DNA from 3 places in the Dehalobacter sp. CP genome. Region 3 is predicted to be linked to each of the others. Evidence: riboswitches for the same ligand, from Rfam matches in the RefSeq annotation. Region 3 holds a riboswitch; each other region holds the start of a gene.
What was found. Region 3 has a riboswitch for cyclic di-GMP ahead of AAH944_RS12785 (DUF5667 domain-containing protein). Riboswitches for the same ligand answer to the same signal wherever they lie in the genome.
Positions count from the first base shown of each region.

Region 1: it holds a riboswitch for cyclic di-GMP, as region 3 does, so the genes downstream of both, AAH944_RS03060 (HD-GYP domain-containing protein) here and AAH944_RS12785 (DUF5667 domain-containing protein) in region 3, are expected to answer to the same signal.
Region 2: it holds a riboswitch for cyclic di-GMP, as region 3 does, so the genes downstream of both, AAH944_RS09250 (hypothetical protein) here and AAH944_RS12785 (DUF5667 domain-containing protein) in region 3, are expected to answer to the same signal.

Region 1 covers NZ_CP157399.1:595,478-598,761, reverse strand. Annotated here, with positions in the region: gene AAH944_RS03075 (pentapeptide repeat-containing protein) at 1-165, opposite strand, end outside; gene AAH944_RS03070 (DUF3795 domain-containing protein) at 230-808, opposite strand; gene AAH944_RS03065 (iron chaperone) at 868-1,257, opposite strand; cyclic di-GMP riboswitch class I at 1,480-1,565, shown strand; gene AAH944_RS03060 (HD-GYP domain-containing protein) at 1,661-2,722, shown strand; partial or broken gene AAH944_RS03055 (CoA-binding protein) at 2,782-3,108, opposite strand.
Region 2 covers NZ_CP157399.1:1,865,991-1,869,274, forward strand. Annotated here, with positions in the region: gene AAH944_RS09245 (ABC transporter ATP-binding protein) at 1-1,211, opposite strand, end outside; cyclic di-GMP riboswitch class I at 1,503-1,587, shown strand; gene AAH944_RS09250 (hypothetical protein) at 1,708-3,284, shown strand, end outside.
Region 3 covers NZ_CP157399.1:2,565,592-2,568,875, forward strand. Annotated here, with positions in the region: gene AAH944_RS12780 (DUF2922 domain-containing protein) at 1-63, shown strand, start outside; gene AAH944_RS12785 (DUF5667 domain-containing protein) at 211-1,512, opposite strand; cyclic di-GMP riboswitch class I at 1,526-1,610, opposite strand; gene AAH944_RS12790 (IS66 family transposase) at 1,995-2,249, opposite strand; gene AAH944_RS12795 (cell wall-binding repeat-containing protein) at 2,568-3,284, shown strand, end outside.

The sequences.
Region 1 (3,284 bases), 970 kb from region 3:
CTGCAGGTTCCGACAAGGCTGACCGGCCTCTTTATCGTTTGGAAAGCCTTCCGAAGCTGAAAAATACAGCGCGGTGCAGCACAATCCGAAGCAGTTCTCGCAGTCAGCTCCCAGACTGCGCCTCTGCTCAGCAAAAATGTCTATTGGTTCACGAATTCCAGACAATATTTGATCCTCCAAAACAAAGAACATTTGATTTATCCCCAGAAATGATGCTTGAATAGTCTGTCTAATCCTTTTTAGCCTTTCTAAGAACCAGTTGAATATTCAGACGATCGGCTTCCGCTTTTAGCAAGCGGACGGCTTCTTCAGCACTGCCGTTGCAGTTGATCTGATCCATATGACAGATCTCATCCATTATATTATTCAGGACGGAAAGCGGCAGCAGGTTCACCGCCAGACAATAAAATCCCTTTGATTTGCCGTCGTTGTAATTCGCGATTAGTTCGCCTAAAATTTTGTGTTTTTCCGTCAGTTCTTCAAGATAATTTTGAAGGTCCATTTTAGCCTCGGCTTGATTCTGCAATACATTTTGATAGGATATAAAAGAATCGGCCTCGCTTGGAGCCTGATACCTCTCACATGGATAGACACTGCATTCAAAACAGTATTCAACATTTTGATGCTTTTTATTACAGGTAATAACGGCACAGGAAGGATGCTTCAAAAAAAAGTCCGGACCCCCGCAGCCAGGGCACTTTGAAGAACCATCCGTATGAAAGCGCGGACAGAGACAGCAATTTAGTCCGCATAATGAAAAGTCGGCGCATTTCCGCCTGTATTCTTTACTTACCATTGATTTGACCATCGCATGCATCTCCTGGTAATAATCATTTTTTAGCATCCCCCGAAGATTAAGGGCCGTATCTAAACATCGCAGCACGGAATTCTTCTTGGGATATGCGCGTTCTCCGCGACTCTGTACTTCACGATCTTGCTTATTAACGCATACGGAATAGGCTTATTTAACGGAAATTGTACCGATCCTTTGGCTCCCTTATAACCGGCCAGTTCCTGTTTAAAGGCTTCGATCCCGCTTGGTGTCGGATAAAATCCAATGTGGTTCTTGAATGCTGCGAAATGAACGAGATTACCGTTCAATACAAACGTAGGCATCTGATAGCTGATCTTTTCCACTGCGTCCGGTGCTGCTTCTCTTATCACATTTCTAATTGCTCTTAATATTTCCTGTATCTCATCAGGAAACTGCAAAATATACCCATCAACTGATTCATGAACCACTTTATCCGCTCCCATTTTTAGTTTCTCCTTTAACTATCTTCATAATGTTATCCGTACACGTATAAACATCATTAATGAGTTATACGAATTTTAGCAGATTCCTCTGCTAAATCAAGAACCATTTATCATTTGGCACCAGAATAAAGAATAATTTTCCAAATAACCCCTGTAGAACTTGAAAGCGATGTGTTACAATGGTTCTATGACCGAAATATCAATCGAATAGGGATACAGGAGCAACGACAATGGCAAACTTGGTGAAAGCCAGGGACGCAAAGCTATGGGTCTTCCAGAATAATTCTGATGACTGCCAGGCCACCGAATCCGCTCAGGTTTGTTTTGAATGTCGCCATGCAATCTGCTGGTGATTTTTTTGTTGCTTCAGCCAGCACTGATTTATTGGAAAGGAAGATTACAATTGCGTCAGGTAAGTGTAAACCGGCTTCAAAAGGGAGACGTATTGGGAAGAACCATCTTCTCGCATAACGGCCGTTCATTGCTTGGAAAAGGAGTCACGCTGACCCAGCCATATATCGACCGGTTAAAAGAACTGGGCATTAGTATTGTCTATGTGGACGATGACGAAACCAAGGATATCGTTATTGAGGATGTTATTTCCGAGGAAAACAGGCGGGAGGCAATGAACTCCATTGAGCATTCAGCGGAAGCGGTACGAATCGGTAAAGACCTCAATGGTTTTCAGGTAAAAAAGACGGTAAACAACATCATCGGAGACGTCCTATTTCAAGAGAAGATATTTCTGAGCCTGACAGATATGCGGAGCTATGACAATCAAGTTTATGCGCATTCAGTCAGCGTCTGCGTCCTCGCGACCATTTTGGGCAAAGCTTTGGGGCTGGATAAAGATACCCTGGAGGCACTGGCAGTAGGGGCTTTGCTTCACGATATCGGGACTGTCAAGCTGCCGAAAGAGCTTGTCGCCAAACGTGAGGCCTTTACTCCGAAGGAAAATGACCTATATCAAACGCATACCATTCACGGATATGAAATACTCCGGAATAAACCGGAATTAAACTTATTGAGTGCGCATATTGCTTTGCAGCATCATGAATGGTTGAACGGAAACGGCTATCCCCGTAAGCTATCCGGCAGGCGCCTTCATGTCCTGGCTCAAATCGTAGGGGTGGCCGACTTCTATGATAATCTGGTCAATGATGGCCCGGGCCACTCCCGGATCGTCCCGCATGAAGCCTGTGAAATTGTAATGGGATGTGCAAACAAGCTATTCTCTCAGCAATTGGTTGTAACGTTTTTAAAACATATTGCGGCCTATCCGACCGGCTGTACAGTTAAACTTAATACAGGTGAGGTTGGGATTGTAGTTGACCAGAATAAAAGTTTGCCGATGCGCCCAATTATCAGGGTATTAATCACCGACAAAGGGCTAGCCCATGTCCAGACTAAGGAATATAACCTTGTCGAAGATCTTACAACCTTTATTGTATCCATTGTCGAGTGAAGCCGATCCATCTTTTGAAAAAAACGCCGGCTCAAATGTTTTTTGAGCCGGCTGACCTATTATTTTGGAAGTTTTCCAAACACCTTCAGTATGGACCGGTGGAACGAATGAGGAAACGATGGTTCTGCAAACATTAGGACGCATTGGTCATGGATGACGTTTATATGATTTTCCGTACAAAAGTCTATAGCCTCTTTGGATTCAGCCCCCTGCTGAATCCAGATATGTTTGACTCCAGCTTCTACCGCGTCCCTAACGACCTTATTGGTTTTGTCCGGAGGGACGACGATCACTACGCCGTCGGCTTTCTGCGGCAAAGACTGAAGGTTCTCATAGCAGATCTCGCCGTCAATACTGTCCATATTGGGATTTACGGCAAAAACATTATACCCTCTTCTTCTTTAACGTTCTATACAGCCTACGCGAGAACTTCTTTTCGGATCTGGATACCCCGACCACAGCTAAAGTACGCTGGTCTAGAAAATCAGTGACTGAGCTCATTGTCGTCAAAAAAATGACCCCCTTTATTAAATTATTCAACTGCCTACATCGCTTCCCATGG
Region 2 (3,284 bases), 700 kb from region 3:
TCTGTAAAATAGACTTCGCCATCCGAAGGTCTAACCAAAGCCAGCAAAAGCCTGATCAACGTCGTTTTTCCAACCCCGGAAGACCCTACCAATGCTACCAGTTCACCGGGTGCTATATCCACCGAAATCTTATCCAGGACCGGCTTTTCTTTCTCCTCTAAATAATAGAAGCTGACCTGCCGGAAACGAATACCGACATTTTTCTCTTGCGGGACCTGCCCTTCCCGCCTCTCCATTTGGATCTTTTCCAGTTCCTGCAGTCGCTCCGTTGACGCCAGCATCGCGATGATTTGTGGAAAGGCCCTGGCCAAGCTGACAAAAGGCCCTTGGACCTGCTGAACCAATGTCAGAAAAGCAGTCAATGTTCCATAGGAGATTGCCTTTTGAGACAAACGGACGATCCCCCAGCCAAACGCAACCAGGTAACCTGCCCAATATCCCAGCGAAATTATCGTATTGGCAGATAAGGTCGTCTTGTTTCTCTGAATCACCCACTTCATACGGTTCTGATGCAATCCCTGCAAGGTATCTGTATTCCTGTTTTCCAACCGAAACGCTTTCGTAATGATGAAATTTTGGATGGCTTCCTGAATGAACGAGCGGTAGATACTCTCCGATTCCTGTACTTTATGATTCAAGTTCTTCATCTTTCGGCCCCAGATCCGGCTGAACAACACGGTTGAAGGTCCCAGTATGAACGCAATTACTGCCAATCGCGGCTCATAATAAAGCAAGGTTACAAAAGAACCGACTAACTGCACGCCTAATGCCACGATACCCGGGATCACACTAATAATACAACTGGAGATGTTATTGACATCACTTGTCAACCGTGTCATCAGATCCCCGCTATGATAGTTCGAAAGCGGCAGCCATTCTGTCACCATCATCCTTTTGAAAAAACGCTGCCTCAGGGCGTTGGAAAAGCCTTCGCTGACGCGTACAGAAAGCAGTGACCCGGCAATCGATAACATGATATTAAGAAGTATCGCACCGCCTAAAGCAGCACCGGCCATACCGGCATAAGCCAGTTCTCCTGCAATCGCGTAGTCAATCATATGCTTGGAGAGTATGGCGTTTGCAACACCAAAAAGTGCCCCTGTCGAAGTAATCAGCAGAATGACGATGAGCCTGGGAAGAAAGGGGAGCACATCCGGTTTTATCCAACGAACAAAAACTATTCCTTTTTTAATTTCATCTTGAATAATCATTCTTTTCTCCTGATATTTTTGGAAGCATACTTTATAGTGCCATAGTTCCGTTAAAATTTCTACTCGATAATTCTTTTTATGCAATATTCGCTAAAATATTTTCTTTTTTTTAAAAATGGGACAAAAATCCCAACACCCTAGTCCGTTTATCCTATTGAATTTTGTCATTCGGCTTGATATAGTAACTTTATTACAAAAAATACATAAATTTTAAACAAAAGTAAAGTAAAATATTGCGTTTTGTTCCAACTGGGAATAAAATGGAAAATGGAAGGATTGATCTACAGGAACATTTGCTCAAGGCAAAGCAGTCGAAAGGCTGTGGCGCAAAGCTAAAGGGTCTAAGGGGGATTCCCTATGACAGCCAGTTGCCAAATTAGTTTTTATATAGTCATCTGTTTTTTTCAGCTAGAATGAATATAAAAAACTAAGCTGTCGGCAACTGGGGAACCAGTTGCTTTTTGTATTTTTATCTAGTTTGGAAAGGAAGGGACCAATGATTAAGAAAAGTATCACAAGAATCGCCGCCGGAATCTTCAGCTTCACACTTATTGTGAACACGTGCTTCGCTGTTCATACCGATAAAATGGTTTCTGCTGCGACTACAGTGAAAGATGTAACCTCCCAGGTCGAATTACTGGGAAACCCGTTCAACAAAGCTACTTTTGCCAAGAATGTCTGGGACATGCAAGTCTATAACAACCGTATTTATCTCGCCCATGGTGATTTTAATACGAACGCCGGTCCGATCCCGGTCATCTACTATGAGCCATCCGCCCAAAAATTCATCACGCAATATACCGTTGATGAAGAGGAAATCGCCCAATATAAAGTAATGGACGGCAAACTTTACATCCCTGGCACCGATTCACGGGGAGATTGGAACAATGGCAATTTCTATACCCTTGAAGATAATGACCAATGGCTCAAAAACGCAACCATTCCGAATGCACTTCATGTTTTCGACATGGCACTCTATAACGGTCAGCTTTATGCAGCCTGCGGAACCAGTAAAACAGGTTGGGGCGAAGTTCTTGTCTCCAATGATATGGGGAAAACTTGGACCAGCCGGGTTCCTCTTGGCTTTACATTTTATGGTTCCTGGGCCACTTCCCTCTTTGAGTTGAATCAAACACTGTATGCTTCAGGAAAGATGATGTACATGAAGCCAACTTCGATCACGACATCATACACCAAGTATGTCTCAATGCTTGGAATCACTGACAGCAGCTCCGCCAGACAGATCTATTCAACCAATTTCGCCAATGGCCTCACTTCGTCCTACGTCTACTATATGAAAAAACCTACAACCTTCCAAAATAAACTTGTATATCTAAATAACCGGATCACCACCTCTCACTGGCTTCCCGATTCTATGTATATTGCCAAAAGCATTAATGAATCCACAAAGGTGATATTCCCTGAGACTTCGGCTGTCCCTGCAGATCTGCTCATCAGAGGCAACAGTCTGTATGTGTTAACCAATGTGAAAAATTCTGCCGGCAATTACACGAGTGTCGTCTACCAAACCACCGATCTTCAGACTTGGAACGAAGTATTCCGTTTTAATACAGATACCTTTGCCAGATCCTTTGAAGAAATGAATGGTGACTTTTACTTCGGTCTGGGCTGCGATTCCGCAACTGTGGCCGCTTCTACAGGCAATATTCTTAAGGTAGCTAGTTCTGCCTATCAGGACATCCCCCTAATTCCCGTAATCAACAATCCCTCAATGAGTGAATTAACACCATCAACTGCTGAACTCATACAAACCATTCCTTCATCGACTACAGCTCCTATTATTGTGGACAATACCGACAGCAGCTTTATAAGCAATTCCACTTGGACCATCACTACACAATCCGTCGGCTATTACGGCAGCAATATTCTTAATGACGGTACCGCCGGAGCCGATCAAGGTAAATGGGCCATGTGGGTTCCGACAATAATCGAGTCAGGAAACTATCAGCTCTATATGAGATGGACAGCAGATTCCACCAGGCCAGCTGCCGCCCCCCTCGAGATTAGATACAACGGAGGCGTGGACACGAGTAAAACGGTCAATCAACAGGA
Region 3 (3,284 bases):
GTAAAGGATATAAAGGTCATCGAAACTACGACCAATGACCTTTATGATCCTCCGCAAGCGTAAGCGGGCAGTACCGGCCTAAACAGATGAAGACCACAAAAACAGACAGCCCTGGCACTTTATCTGCCTGATAGCTGTCTGTTTTTCTTTTTGGGAGGCATTGCATTTTATGCAATTTGAATGATTCTCAGTTATTGAAAATATAAAGTCCTATCTTTTTCCTTGCCCTTTACCGTTATGTCCGTTATTTGGAGGGGTATTCGTGACTGTGTTCTGAATACTTTGAGCATCGACGGTTCCACCACTTTCATCACTTGTGCCATCCACTGTTGTTTCATCCGAAGTAGACTGGCCATCGACTGTGGCAGTCTGATCGCCAGTATCCGTTACATCCTGATTATCTACAGCCGTTGCATCCTGTTCGTCCCCTGCTTCCAGGCTATCTTCCTGGTCGCTCACGGCTTGGCCCTTATTGGCCTTCTTATATTCTTTTATGTTTTGGGTTTGCTCTTTCAAGACTTCCTTCGTTTCTTTGTTCGTCTCTACTTTGATTTTCTGAATATCTTTCCTGAGCTCCTGCATGTCGTTTTTGTACTGTTCAGCCTGTTCGACTTTTTCCAGGGCAGCGGCAACGGCAGCCTCGTCACCTGAAGCACGGGCTTCACCCAACTCTGCTTTGGCCGCTGCAAATTGCTGCACTGCATCCCCATAGGCTTTTTTGGCAGCCACATAAGCTTTGATCGCAATGGTGTTTTGAACTTCGGCTTTAATGATATTCTGCATGATCTCAGCCTGATCTTCTGTCAGATTGCCGCTGATTTTTAAGACGACTTTATCTGCATCGCTTTGAACAAGCTCAATGCTGGCAAGCAGATTGCTGATCACCGTATTCTCTTCTGTGTCAGTTGCTGCCGTGTCCTCTGCGACTGTTTCATCTGTGGAAGTCGTGACGGCCCCATCATCCGCAGCAGAATCTGTAGCCGTCGTATCCGTACCTTCAGCTGCTTCGTTGTCTTCGATCATCTGCTGTACCTGGAAGTTGGCTTTCTTTATCGTATCCGAGTACACTTTCAGAGCCTGTTCCATCAAATCCAACTGGTTTTGTTCGGACATGATTTCCGCTTCGGCGAGCCGTTCATTGGCAAACTCAACGAGCAGTTCCGCTTTTCCTTCATCAGAGAAAGTTACAGCAACCTGAACACTTTCAATCATCTGTTCGATTGAATAGAGCCAGCTGTCCGGCGTTACACCGGCTTCATCTTCAGCTGAGGCCTGGCCGGTCGAATCCATTGTTGTGGAATCGGTTGTTACTGCATCTGTTGTTGTGTCTGTCGTTGGGTCAGTCGTTGTTGAATCTGTAGCGGGATCTGTGGTCGTATCAGGAGTACTCGTTGAAACATCCTCGGTTACTGTGGTTCCATCCGTGGTTGTTTCAGCAAATACACAGGTTGGCGCGACCGCAATGATTAACAGGACACAAAGAATTGAAACGAGAATCTTCTTATGGATCATTCTATCTACCCCTTTCGGTAACCCGGCTGTCATAACCTTTCGGTGTTAGACCCGTGGCTTTGCGTCTCCGTCTTTCGACGGATTTGCCATTATCGTTTTGGCTGAGGCCATTATATTCCAGAATACTTTGAAAATCAAGGTTTTCGGACTTATTCCAGACCATTGGGGTATAAAAAATGAGACTTTTGTCCCATAAAAATTAATTTTAAATTTACTTTATGTTGAAATTATATAAAATATTCGCATGTTAAATAATTAAAAAGTAAGCGTAAACTCTAGTGGCGTAAAAAAGAGCTCACTGTAAACCAGCAGGCCCGAATCATATTAAAATCATTGTAAGCGTCTAATAAGAATGTGTATGAAAACTCTCTTAGATCCGTGAGAAAATCCTCTAAATTAGAGTTTCTCAAGTTTACTCAAAAAACTCTAAGGAGGATTAAAGTGGATTTCAGCGTTATTTGTCTCATTTTTCTGTTACTCTTTCATAACAAGATTATCATGAAACAGCCATTTATCCGACGCTCTCCAGGGTCAGCATCATTGTATTTCTTTTCAATGTGGAACAGGTAATCGCAGTACTCCTGTCCCTTGAAGTAAACGGTCTTCTTTTGCTCCTCCGGGCTTAAGGCCTTAATCGCATCCGTAAATTTTCTCTTCATGTGAGCTAGGCATCCTACCACTGTGATCCCAGGGTCTAAACTATGGTAAACTTGATACCCATGGGGGCGTAACTTCATGTTTCGGTTACGTCCCCTCTCTTTTCTTATAATGTTTGTCAAATCTAGATCAACTTGTGAGGATGATATCAATCATGAACCTGTCCCCTCGGGTGCCTCTCGGGTGCCCCTGTTATGTACTTTATGTTTTATTTATCCCATCGTTTTTTTCAATAAGTACCTAGTAGATTAATTACATTTGTACATTTTATGACTTTTTCTATCATATTATTTGGAGGAATATTGTCACACACAGAGAATTAGAAAGTGATAAGGATTAGAATGGGAAATAATAACTTGTATAGCGATAATTCTATATTATATGAAGGAGATTTGGCAGTGAAATATCTAGAATATCTACATCTAAGGAAAAAAGTACTTTCTACATTTCTTATAATAGGCTTTTTTGTTCTGATGCTAATCATTCTGCCTAGTCCGAACATTGCTAGGGCTGATGAAAATCGGCTAGCGGGTACGGATCGCTACCAAACAGCTGTGGCCATCTCGCAGGAAGGATGGAAAAAATCCGATTATGTGGTTCTAGTCGAAGGAGACGCGTTGGCTGATGCACTCTGTACAGGTCCTTTAGCCAAAAAATACGATGCCCCCATCCTATTCACAGAAAAAAATACTATCAATAGATATACCCAAAACGAAATACAACGATTAGGAGCAACCAAGGCGATCCTCGTAGGCGGATACGAGGCAATCTCCGCCGATGTAGAGCAAACCCTGAAAACAATTGGTATAAAAACCACTGACCGGATCTATGGTTCGGACAGATATGTGACTTCTGTCGAAATTGCGAAGAGACTTGGCACCAAAGAGGTCGCACTAGTTAGCGGAGTAAACTTCGCGGATGCACTGTCTATCTCCGCAGTGGCCGCCGCTAAAGGGTACTCCATCCTGCTTACGCCAGCGGATAACTTGCCTGAGGTGGTAAAAATGCACTTGAGTAATTATAAAATAACTCGCACCTATATTATCGGCGGCACGGGAGTCGTCGGCAAAAATATTGAGGATCAAGCCCCTTCTCCCCTCAGACTGGCAGGCAAC